2 linked regions of the Bryobacter aggregatus MPL3 genome follow. The protein of the gene in region 1 interacts with the protein of each later gene in a pairwise test. Links are inferred from orthologs where the notes say so. Each region holds a gene or a part of one and is shown on either strand. Other genes may lie near its edges.

Evidence for each region. The genes of interacting proteins can lie anywhere in the genome.
Region 2: the proteins of priA (region 1) and M017_RS0109070 interact in binary tests that used the Escherichia coli proteins (3 or more experiments, as listed by UniProt). The link is inferred for Bryobacter aggregatus MPL3 from one-to-one orthologs.

Annotation. Positions count from the first base shown.
Region 1 is NZ_JNIF01000004.1:1,185,052-1,193,045, forward strand. The notes cover bases 4,985-7,994. They hold priA (primosomal protein N'), read right to left. Parts: upstream 7,692-7,994; coding sequence 5,277-7,691; downstream 4,985-5,276. Other genes in these bases: M017_RS0124940 (GNAT family N-acetyltransferase), read right to left, coding at 4,985-5,277; xylB (xylulokinase), read right to left, coding at 7,698-7,994. In the rest of the region: M017_RS0124915 (hypothetical protein), read right to left, coding at 1-492; tRNA pseudouridine(55) synthase TruB, read left to right, coding at 552-1,454; bifunctional UDP-N-acetylglucosamine diphosphorylase/glucosamine-1-phosphate N-acetyltransferase GlmU, read right to left, coding at 1,458-2,852; M017_RS0124930 (gluconeogenesis factor YvcK family protein), read right to left, coding at 2,854-3,879; M017_RS0124935 (hypothetical protein), read right to left, coding at 3,887-4,426; more of M017_RS0124940, read right to left, coding at 4,486-4,984.
Region 2 is NZ_JNIF01000003.1:1,911,102-1,914,774, reverse strand. Bases 1-2,793 are described here. They hold M017_RS0109070 (single-stranded DNA-binding protein), read right to left. Parts: upstream 1,741-2,793; coding sequence 1,261-1,740; downstream 1-1,260. Other genes in these bases: M017_RS0109060 (ankyrin repeat domain-containing protein), read left to right, coding at 2,092-2,793; M017_RS0109065 (EthD family reductase), read left to right, coding at 1,763-2,080; glnA (type I glutamate--ammonia ligase), read right to left, coding at 1-1,220. In the rest of the region: more of M017_RS0109060, read left to right, coding at 2,794-3,243; 30S ribosome-binding factor RbfA, read left to right, coding at 3,295-3,651. UniProt on the Escherichia coli protein: Plays an important role in DNA replication, recombination and repair. Binds to ssDNA and to an array of partner proteins to recruit them to their sites of action during DNA metabolism. Acts as a sliding platform that migrates on DNA via reptation.

The DNA.
Region 1 (7,994 bases):
CACCTTCAAGGACTGTGTCCAGTCTGCAGCCAAGCGCAACAAACTCTTGATATTGGATTGGTAGTAGTGCAGTTCCCCGGCATTCCAGGCTTGCGGCAGAAACGTCGCCTCAACACCGAGTTCGGCTCGGATTCCCTCGCCCAACTCCGACGGAAAAGCTGGTCCGTAGAAGAACAGATTCACGCGCGAGGGTTGCAGGCGCCAGCCTTCCGGCAATTGCTGCCAAAGGTCCCAATACCCTTCCACCTCAAACGAGACATCCGAAGACCGCCAACGTTCGAGAGCATCCGTGAGATCCTCAAATTGTTCCGGCATTTTGAAGACCTCCTCCTGCAGCGCAGGCTCGGCCGGGTCGACAGCGGACACGCGGAAATACACCTGAGGCGCCTGCGTAGAAAAGGGAAATTTTCTAAGGGCGATGGAGAACTGGCGATGCATACTCAACGCCGTGTGGTTCTCGATCCAGATCGAAAGATAAAGCCTATCTGACATGAAATTTGATGGTATCGCGGCTCGCGATGCAGTCGGGATAAAAGGAAAATAGAAGTAAGTTGGAAACTCTGATTGAAACTCTATGCGGAGTCGTCGTGCTCGACAAACCGACGGGCTGGACTTCGCACGATGCAGTGAATAAGCTCCGCCGGATCGCCGGGACCAAGAAGGTCGGACACCTCGGAACCCTGGACCCGCTGGCAACCGGCGTCCTCCCTCTCGTGGTTGGAAAAGCAACCCGGCTCTCGCAGTTCTATACGAAAGACCGTAAGGCCTACTCGGCCGTCGTGCGCTTTGGCCATGCCACCGATTCCTATGATCGTGATGGGGAACAGGTTGGCGAGCACGTCGATGTGACCCTCGATCGCAGCACGATTGAGCCACTCCTCGCATCCTTTCGTGGTCCACTCGAACAGATGCCCCCCGCGGTTTCCGCAAAGAAGATCAACGGAGTGCCGGCCTACAAATTGGCGCGGCAACAGAAGCCGGTCGAATTAAAAGCAGTTCCGGTAGAGGTTTATCTCCTCGAGATCGATCAGGTGGAAGGCCCGGACCTACAGATCCGTCTCGAGTGCTCCGCCGGCACCTACGTCCGGTCGATTGCCCATGAGCTCGGCCAAGCGCTCGGCTGTGGCGCCTATGTGCAGGAGCTGCGGCGCACACTCAGCGGCGAATTCGCGATTGCCGATGCGTTCACACTCGAACAATTGGAATCTATGGCAAAAGAGGGACGCTTTCCCGAGGCGATGTTGCGCGGCGAGAGGCTGCTGCCGAATTTCCCTTCCGAGACCGTCGACACGCTAACGGAATCACAAATCCGCCAAGGCCGCGACTTCCGCACTTCGCCCTTCCGCATCACCCAAAGCACCAAGTACGTCAAAGCGATGAACCGAGAAGGCGACGTGATCGCGATCGGCGAACAAAAGCTGCCGAACCTCTACCACCCCATTCTGGTGCTCTGAGAATCAGTCCTTCGACGGCTTCTGTGCCCGCTTGCGCTGGACCCAGCCCGCCTTGTTCACTTGACGGCTGCGGCCCAGCGCAAGCGTGTCTCCCGGCACAGGATCGGTAATGACGCTTCCGGCGCCAATGTAGCTATCGGCCTCTAACTTGACCGGCGCAACGAGGGTAGAATTACTCCCCACAAAGACCCCATCCCCAATCTCCGTGGTGTGCTTATTGGCACCATCAAAATTGCAGGTGATCGTCCCGGCGCCAATGTTGACACCTGCACCCACCAGGCTGTCGCCCAGATAGGCCAGATGCATCGCCTTCGCCCCAGCGCCAAATCGCGTTTTCTTTAACTCCACAAAATTGCCGATCTGCGCCCCAGCTCCGACATGGTTCTCCAGCCGCAAACGGCTGAAGGGTCCGATCTGCGCACCAGTCTCCACGACAGAAGTACCGACAAAGCAGTACTCTCCGATCGTCACTCCATCGGCAATCACACTATCCCGAATCACCGTGCCGGCCCCAACCGTACAATCGGCACCGATCTTTGTCTTGCCGAGGATCTGTGTAAAGGCGGCGATCACGGAGTCCTGTCCGATCTCGACCTTCGCATCAATGGCTACCGTTTCTGGCTGAAAAATAGTAACGCCATCCAGCATCAATTGCTTCGTCTTGCGGGCACGCAGAATGCGATCCGCCTCCGCCAGTTCTAAGCGCTGATTGATCCCGAGGATCTCGCTCGCATCCTCCAGCACCAGCGCCTCGACACGCTTACCGGCCCGGCGGAGAATCTCAACGATGTCGGTGAGATAAATTTCGCCAGACGCGGGATTGGGCTCGATTTCTGCAATGTGCCGCCAGAGCAATTCGCTATCGATGCAATAGATACCGGAATTGATCTCGCGGATCTGCAGCTGCTCTGGAGTCGCTGCCTTCTGTTCGACAATCGCCGCTACACTGCCGTCTTCTGCGCGCAGGATCCGCCCGTAGCCATGCGGGTCGTCGAGGACTGTGGTGATCAACGTCGCAGCCGCTCCGCTTCGTTGCTGGGCCGCTACCAGGCGCGCAATGGTCTGTGAGGTCAGCAAGGGGCAATCCCCATAAAGCAGAAGTGTCCAACCATTCTCTGGCGCCACACCACGGCACATCGCCACCGCGTGCCCGGTCCCCCGCTGCTCCGTCTGCATCACGAAATGACAACCCCGGGGAGCGAGTAACGCACGGACTTGTTCCGCCTGATGCCCGACAACCACCGTAATGCGATCCGCGGGCACAGTCGTTCCGGCAGCATCCAGAACGTGTTCCACCAGAGCCTGGCCACCGGCTTCATGAAGTACCTTCGCCTTGCGGCTCTTCATCCGAGTCCCTAGCCCTGCCGCCAGCACGATGGCGCTCAATTCCGTTTGCATATCATTTCCCTCGAAGATTGATCCGGCGCACACGCGCTTCAATTGCCAATTCCAATGCGACAGCCGCGATGGCGTCTGCATCATGCCGCACTTTCTCGCTGCGAGCCAACAACGAACGGCCCACCACCTGCACACCCATCTCTTCGATTCGCGGAGAATCCATCTCGACGGGGAAAACTTTCTCTGCCGCGTAGCGTCGCCGCTGCGCGCCGCTCAGAGGCCGCGTATTCAAGATGACCCGATCAACAGTCCCCTTCCCTCCATGGGAGAAAATCGCCTTCAGGTGATCTGACGCCGAGAACTGCATCGTCTCCCAAGGTTGCCACATCAGATTGGCAAAGTACGCCTTGGTCGCCTGCGCCCGGCGAATCGCCGAAGCAATGCCGTCCACTAAAAGATTCGGAATCACGCTCGTATAGAGACTGCCAGGCCCCATCGTAATGAGATCCGCGGCGGCGATTGCCTCGATCGCATCACGTAAGGGTCTGACCTTATTCGGAATCAGTTCCAGGCGGCGAATCCGCTTGCGGCTCTTGCTGATCTTCGTCTCGCCCTCAATGACAGAGTTGTCCTCCATCGTGGCGCGCAAGCCCACATTCTGATTGGTGGAGGGATAGATGCGTCCGTAGATCGCCAGCACTTCGCTCGACACCTTTACCGCACGCGGAAAGTCTCCGGTGACATGCGTCAGTGCCGTCAGAAAGAGATTGCCGAAGCTATGCCCTTTCAATCCCTTTCCCGAGGAAAAGCGGTATTGAAAAAGCTTGCCGAGCAGAGCTTCATCCTCACTCAAGGCGACCATGCAATTGCGAATGTCCCCGGGAGGTAGAATATCGAACTCGCGCCGCAGGCGGCCGGAGGAGCCGCCATCATCCGTCACGGTTACGATCGCTGTGATATCCACTTGACCGCGGCGTGCATATTCTTTCAGGCCGTGGAGCAAACCTGACAGCCCGGTCCCACCGCCCAGAGACACGATGCGCAGCGGACCCGCTACATCCTGATAACCAGGTGGCGGTGCGATCATCGCAAGTCTATTGCGAGTTCAGCAGCAATTCGCGAATCGGAGAATGCTGCATCAGTTCGGCGAAGTCTGGATCGTTATGGGCTGCCACGCGATTCTTCGGAGCAATCTCGATGGCCCGTTTCAAGTGCGCTGCCGCTCCCGCAATATCGTGCCGCAGTCCCATCACCAAAGCCAGGGCATAGTGAACATAGTCGGCATCGTCGTGCTTGAGTGCTTTCTCAAAGCTCGCCTGCGCACCTTCCAGATCACGCTTGTTCATCTGGCTAATTCCGTAGTTATACAGATCCTCTGCAGTGTCCAGCTTCATCGTGTTTCTCGCCAGACGCTGTTGGCACATCAGCAGGTGTTGCTTGGCAGCATAACCGATTTCTTTCACCGGGCCTTCCAAGGCAGCCTCAAACTGCTGCTTCGCCTTGGCAAAGTCGCGCATATGAAACGACTGCATCGCCGCATCAAATGATTTCTGTTGAGCCGATGGCTCTTGCACGCTAGGCGCAGGACGAGTGGCAAACTTTGCCGGCCCCGCTTTGGTATTGCTCTTCTGCATCGAGTTCCTGTGATCCGTGTGTTCGTCCGCAACGAACCCACCGCCATATTGTAGCGCCCTCAACGGCTCTCGTTGTAAACGCTCACACCAGTAATCCGGCGGTAACCCAGATGCTGGTACAGAGCCATTGCCGCCTCACTTGATTCCAACACACTCATCGACAGGCCCGTCTCCTGTTTGGTCAGGTCTAAAACATAGCGAACTAAGCGTTGTCCGATTCCTTTACGCTGTACATCCGGCAGCACACTCACACCATAAATCCCTACCACACCCTGTGTTGCCAGCACGCAGGCCGTGCCGACCGCGCGAGTCCCGGAGTAAGCAACATAGCCCTGCAAAGGACCCTTCCAATAGTTGTCTGATTGATAGACATCGAGAAAGGTCGCCAGTGGTGTCCGGAAAGCCACCGACATGACATGGCAGAAGTCAAATCTCGCAGCCGGAGCCTGCACCGGCCGGATCTCAAGTTGTGGCAGGACGCGGCTGGGCGCCGTCAGTTCCTCCACCACCATCCCAGCCCCGCGCAGCACCGTCGTCAAACCATAGCGCTCCACCAGCCTTCCCACTCGCCCCAGCAACTGGTCCGGCACAAAATGCTCTACCAGCCACAGACTCCACCGCGCATCCTGCCGGCGGAATAATGCATCGGCATAAGCGAGCTTAATTTTGAGCTCTTCTTCTGTGCGGACAGGAGTCTTCAGCAGAACAGAATTGAATACAGCGCCCGGCAAGCCGGAGTAAACACAAAGCAGTTCGTCTTCTTCCCAGATCGCCGCCCCTGGACGCGTTCCCGCAAAGGTCCGCATCATGTCGAACAGATTCGCCACCAGCAGTGCGCGCTCGCGTTCCATCAGAGAAGACTTTGCGGGTCCACATCAATCACCAATGCGGTGGCCGGCCAGTTGCGCTCTACCGCACAAGCCCGCACACGATCCAGCGCTTCCCCCAGCCGCTTGCGTTGCGCCGCCTTCAACAGCATCTGGTAGCGAAACTCCTTATTCACGCGCGGCACCGGAGCCTCTGCTGGTCCGAGAATCCGAATCCCTTCCTTGAAATCCTTGAGCACTTCGCCGATCTCTCCGCTCATCCGCAGCGCTTCCTCCTGCCGCTCACTGCGAATCACCACATTCGCCAGCGAAGCAAAAGGCGGATAGCGCATCACCTTGCGAAACTGCAGTTCCTTCTCGTAGAACAACTCATAGTCCTGGATTGCGCTGAAGCGAATCGCATAGTGCTCCGTGTTGATTGTCTGCAGGATTACAGTGCCGGGCAGGCCACCGCGCCCCGCGCGCCCCGCTGCCTGTGTCAACAATTGAAAGCTTCGTTCGGCGGCGCGAAAGTCCGGCATACCCAGACCGATATCGGCATTGACAATCCCGACCAATGTCACGTTCGGGATGTCATGACCCTTGGCGATCATTTGCGTGCCGACCAGAATATCGAAATTCCCTTCCCGAAATCCATGCAGGATGTGTTCGTAGTCGGCTTTGGAATTGATGGTGTCGCGATCCATGCGCGCGATGCGTGCCTTAGGAAAAGCCTCGCGCAATTCCTCTTCGATCCTCTCGCTCCCGCTGCCGATGAACTGGATATGCTCGCTATCGCACTTTGCGCAACACACAGGAACCTTCTCGGCATAACCACAGTAGTGGCAGAGCAAGCGGCGATCGCGCCGATGGAAAGTGAGCGTCACCGAACAGTTGATGCATTCCACCTTGTATCCGCAACTGCGGCAGGCGACAAAGTTCGAATACCCGCGCCGGTTCATCAGCAGCATGGCCTGCTCCCCGAAAGCCAGCTTTTCCCGCACCGCTTCCACCATGCGCCGCGAGAACAATGCATTCTTCTTGGTCTCGAGAAACTCCTGCCGCAGATCGATCACTTCCACCGCGGGCATCGGACGCTGCTCAATGCGCTCCGGCAGCAGCAGACGCACATATTTGCCGCGTTCTGAATTCTGCCGGGTCTCGAGCGACGGCGTCGCGCTACCCAACACAACGGTCGCCCCAATCTGCTGCGCCCGAACCACGGCCACATCGCGCCCGTGATAACGCGGATTCTCTTCCTGCTTGTAGCTGCCGTCGTGCTCTTCATCGACAATGATCAACCCCAGATCGGGCATCGGCGCAAAGATCGAGCTGCGCGTCCCCACCACCACTCGCGCCTCACCACGCCGGATCCTGCGCCAATACTCCGCACGCTCACTATCGCCAAACGCACTATGCAGGATCGCCACCTGCTCGCCAAAACGCAAGGCGAACTGGCCCGCCACCTGCGGTGTCAACGCAATCTCTGGCACCATCAACAGCGCACTGCGTCCCATCGCCAGCGCCGCCTCGATCGCACTCAGATAGACCTCTGTCTTGCCGCTGCCCGTCACCCCTTGCAACAGAAAAGCCTGATAGTCCTTCCGCTGGATCCCTGCCTCAATCGCCTGATAGGCGGCCTGCTGGCTCGCATTGAGAGCATGCCGCGGACGTTCGGCGGCACGGCGAATTGCTCCCACTCGCGGCGTCAGCTTCACCAGCTGCCGCCGGGCCAGACTGCGTGCACTCTGGCTCGCGTTCTTCACAATATCCTCGAGTTCGTCGAGCGGATGCACGCCTGGATGCAGATGCAGATAAGCCAATAGCTCCCGCTCCCACTTCGGCAACTTCCCTTCCGGCGCACCCGCCAGCATCTCGACATTCAGCTTCGACGCATGTGCCCGCAAAGGATCTTTTTCCTGCGCCTCTTCCTCCATGCGCACATAGCCCTTCCGGAGAAACTCCCGGATCAGCGCCGGAGCCTCAGGCGACTTGCGCTTGAGCGCCTCCAGACTCATCGGACGGCTCTCGAGCGCCTGCAACACAACGAGTGAAGCGTCCTCCTGATCCACAATACCCAGCAGACTCTGCTTCGCCATGTCCCGCCCCGTGTCCGTCAGACCATAGGCTTTGCTCCGGCGAATTTCCCCGCCAAGCGGCGCCATGATCCGGAACACCTCACCCACCGGAGCATAGTAGTAGCGGGCCACCCACAAGCCGAGAGAAATCAACTTGCTATCGAAAACCGGTTCCTGATCGAGCAGGCGTTCGATCGGCCGTACTTTGTAGTCCGGCTTCTCATCATGGATGCGCAGGATGGTGCCGCTCAACTTGCGCTGCTGAAACGGCACCAGCACCCGGCAGCCCGGCTGCGCCACGTCGCGCGCCTCACCGCTCAGCGCATAGGTAAAAGGCTGATCGAGTGGGACGGGCAGACAGACATCGCAGAAAAGGGCCATTGCCAATTACAACAGGCGGAAAGTACTCTTCAGTGTCGGATAAAGGGTGCGATAGATTTCATGTGCTCTCGCGTAGGCCACGCCTTCGCGCGGACGGGGATCGGTTTGGGTCACTTCATTCGTACATGCCGCACAAGCTTCATGCACACTACTGAACCCGCCCGTACCCACCATGGCGAGCAGTCCGGCGCCATAAGCCGAACCTTCCTGCGAATCGAGTGTCGTCACCCGCCGTGCAAACACATCAGCCATCACTTGACGCCAAAAGCTGCTTTGCGCGCCTCCGCCGGAAGCACGTACGCG
Region 2 (3,673 bases), on another replicon or contig:
ACAGCCTTCAACTCTTCGGGAGAGAGATCGTAGATGTCTTTGTCGAGCGACTCGCCCGGATCGATGCGATTAATAATGCCATCGATCCCAGCCATCAACATCGCGGAAAACGAAAGATAAGGATTTGCGCTGGGATCGGGCGGACGGAACTCCACACGCTTTGATTTCGGAGCCGAAGAATACATCGGAATGCGAACCGCTGCGGAGCGATTCCGGCGGCTGTAGGCCAGATTGACCGGCGCCTCATAACCAGGAGCCAGGCGCTTGTAGCTATTGGTGGTGGGGGCAATAATCGCGCTGAGGGCGCGGGCATGCTTCAAGAGTCCACCGATGTACCAGAGCGCAGTCTGGCTCAAACCGGCGTACAGTTCCCCCGCAAACAGTGGCTTGCCATCGCGCCAGAGACTCTGGTGAACGTGCATGCCGCTCCCGGCGTCCCCAAAGAGCGGCTTGGGCATAAAGGTGACGGTCTTCCCATTACGCTGCGCGACATTCCGCACAACGTACTTATAGAGCATCATGTTGTCGGCGCTCTTCACCATCGTGTTGTAGCGCTGGTCGATTTCCGACTGGCCCGCGGTGGCAACCTCATGGTGGTGGCACTCGATCTCGAGCCCGCAAGCCTGCATCACTTCCACCATCTCCGAGCGGAGATCGTGATAGTGATCGGTGGGAGGAACCGGGAAATAACCTTCTTTGACGCGCGGCCGGTACCCGAGATTGTTCTCACGCCGGCCGGAACTCCAATGGCCCTCATCGCTATCGATCTGATAGTGAGCCGAGTGCATATTCTGGTCGAAGCTGACGTTCTCAAAAATAAAGAACTCTGCCTCAGCCCCCACAAAGATGGTGTCCGCGATGCCGGTGGTTTTCAGATAGTTTTCGGCCTTGATCGCAATCCAGCGCGGGTCGCGCTCATAGTGCTGGCGAGTGATCGGGTCGATCACGGTACCGTTCATCACCAGTGTTTTGACGCGCGTGAAGGGATCGAGAAAGGCCGTGCCTGGATCAGGCACCAGCAGCATATCGCTTTCGTTGATCGCTGCCCAACCACGGATGGAAGAGCCATCAATGCCGAAACCGGACTCGAAACTGTCGAGACTGACCTCGGAGATCGGGTAGGTAATGTGGTGGGACAGGCCTGGGATATCGGCAAAACGAATATCGACCTGCTGGACAGCATTCGCCTTGGCAAAATCCAGGACTTCTTGAGGAGTCATTTTAACTCAGCCTATCACCAGATGAGCCAAGAGACGCGCTCTAGAAAGGAACGTCGTCGTCGCTGATCCCCGGATCGAAGTCGTCGAAGTTGCCACCGGACGGGCGGCCGCCACCGCCGCCTTGGGCAGGACGCTGAGAAGCGCTACGCGGAGCACTCTGCATGCCGCCACCGCTGCCTTCGCCTTCCCCACGGCCACCAAGCAGCATCACTTCTTCAGCAATCACTTCAGTGGAGTACTTTTTATTGCCGTCTTTGTCTTCGTAGCTACGCGTCTGCAGACGGCCTTCGATATAGACTTGCTTGCCCTTGGTCAGATACTGGGCCAGATTTTCGTTGCGCCAGAGGACGACGTTGTTCCAATCGGTCTCGTCCTTCCAGTCGCCAGAACCGGAATCCTTGATGCGGCGCGTGGTCGCAATGGAGAAGCGGCTCACCGCGATCCCCTGTGGGGTGAACTTGGTTTCGGCATCACGGCCGAGATTCCCAATCAAAATTACCTTGTTGACGCTACGTGCCATACAGCGTTAAGTTAACACAGCTATGATCTGCGTAACCGCGTTTTACCCAGCGGCTGGTGAGGGCCGTTTCGACACTGTTTATTACTACGACCGGCACTTGCCGATGGTGAGCCGGCTCCTGCAGCCCTTTGGTTTGCAGAAGATCGAAGTGGATGAAGGTGTTTCCGGCTTCGCGGCTGGCATGCCGCCGAATTATCGCTTCATTTGCCGCCTCTACTTTGATCGCCTGGAGGGCTTTCAGGCCGGAATCGCCGCAGTCGGCAATCAAATCCTGGGCGATGTCGGCAACTATACGGATATCCCCGTGGAATTGCAGGTCAGCCAAACCCGGACATTGTGATAGAAGGAGTCATGGCGCTGCAGCCGCTGTCCTTCGACTCCACACTCGCAGCTTACCGCCAGCAGGCAGCCGCACTGCTGTTGGCGCAGCAAGACGGTCAGCACTGGGCGATCGAGCTGTTCCACCAGAATCACCCTCGCTTTCTCGACGAGAAAGTCGTCTGGCTGCCGAAACGGATTTCCGATGACGAGATCCAAGCAGCGGCCTTGAGCCAGGACGATGCCGAACTGGCCATCGCCCGTTGGTACAACTTTCGCGACTGGGCCGCCTTGTCAGAGTGGGTGCACGCGATGGCCGATCGGGATTCTGCGGTATTTCATTTCGAATCTGCAGTCGAGGCAGTCATCGCCGGCGATCTGGACCGCCTTCGAGTCCTGCTGGAGAAGCACCCGGAACTGATCCAGGCGCGCTCGACGCGGGTGACTAATTTCGATCCCCCCATTCACCGCGCCACACTGCTGCACTACCTGGGCGCAAACGGCGTCGAGAGCTACCGGCAAAAGAGTCCGGCCAACGCTGTCGAGGTCGCGCGTCTGCTGCTCGAGGCCGGTGCCGAGCCAGACGCAGTTGCCGACATGTACGGCGGCCACTGCACGACAATGAGCATGTTGGTTTCGAGCACGCCACCGGCGGAATCAGGCGTCCAGCAGGGCTTGATTCATACGCTCGTCGACTTCGGCACTTCCGTAGAAGCCCAAGGCGAAGGAGCCTGGACTTCGCCCCTGGTCACCGCCCTGGTCTTTGGATTTGAAAACGCAGCAGAAACGCTGGTCCAGCGGGGCGCGAGGGTGGATCAGCTACCCGTAGCAGCCGGATTGGGACGGATCGAGGACCTAAAACGGCTGCTGCCAGCTGCCGGCGTGGAAGAGCGGCATCGGGCCTTGGCCCTTGCGGCGCAACTCGGCAAGGTCGAGATTGTGAAGCTGCTGCTCGATGCAGGCGAAGACCCCAATCGCTACAACCCGGCGCATCTCCACTCCCATGCCACACCGCTGCACCAGGCCGCTCTCGCCGGTCATTTTGCGGTGGTCGCGCTGCTGGTGGATCGAGGCGCGCAATTGGATCTCAAGGACAAACTTTGGCAGGCCACACCGCTCGGCTGGGCCCAGCACGGAGGTAAGACAGAGGTCGCCGGGTACCTCAGCAGACACGGCGCCAGCTAGCAGCCAAAGAAATTCTTCCTTGTTTGGGCTGACAGGCCGGATAATAGAGTTGTGGAAGGCCGCCGTTTTGAACGAGTCGCGGAAGCGATTCGCCTGGAGATCACCGAAATGATCGCTTACGATCTGGAGGACCCGCGCTTGGCGGGCCTTGAGGTGACCGACGTGCAGGTTTCCCCTGACATGAAGAAGGTGGCCGTGAGCGTCCACATTCCGGCTCAAGGCGAAGAAGCAGAGAAGATTCTGGAAGTACTGAAGACCACCAAAGCTTACTTTCGAAAAGAACTCGCGCAACGCATTGATCTGTTTTACACTCCTGAGATTTACTTCAACTCTGCAATGAATCTCGGTCCTCGGGCCCGGGTGACCGATTTGCTCAAACGCATCCAAAAAGGGCGTCCAAAGGACTAAAAACGAGTGGCTTCTGTAAAGT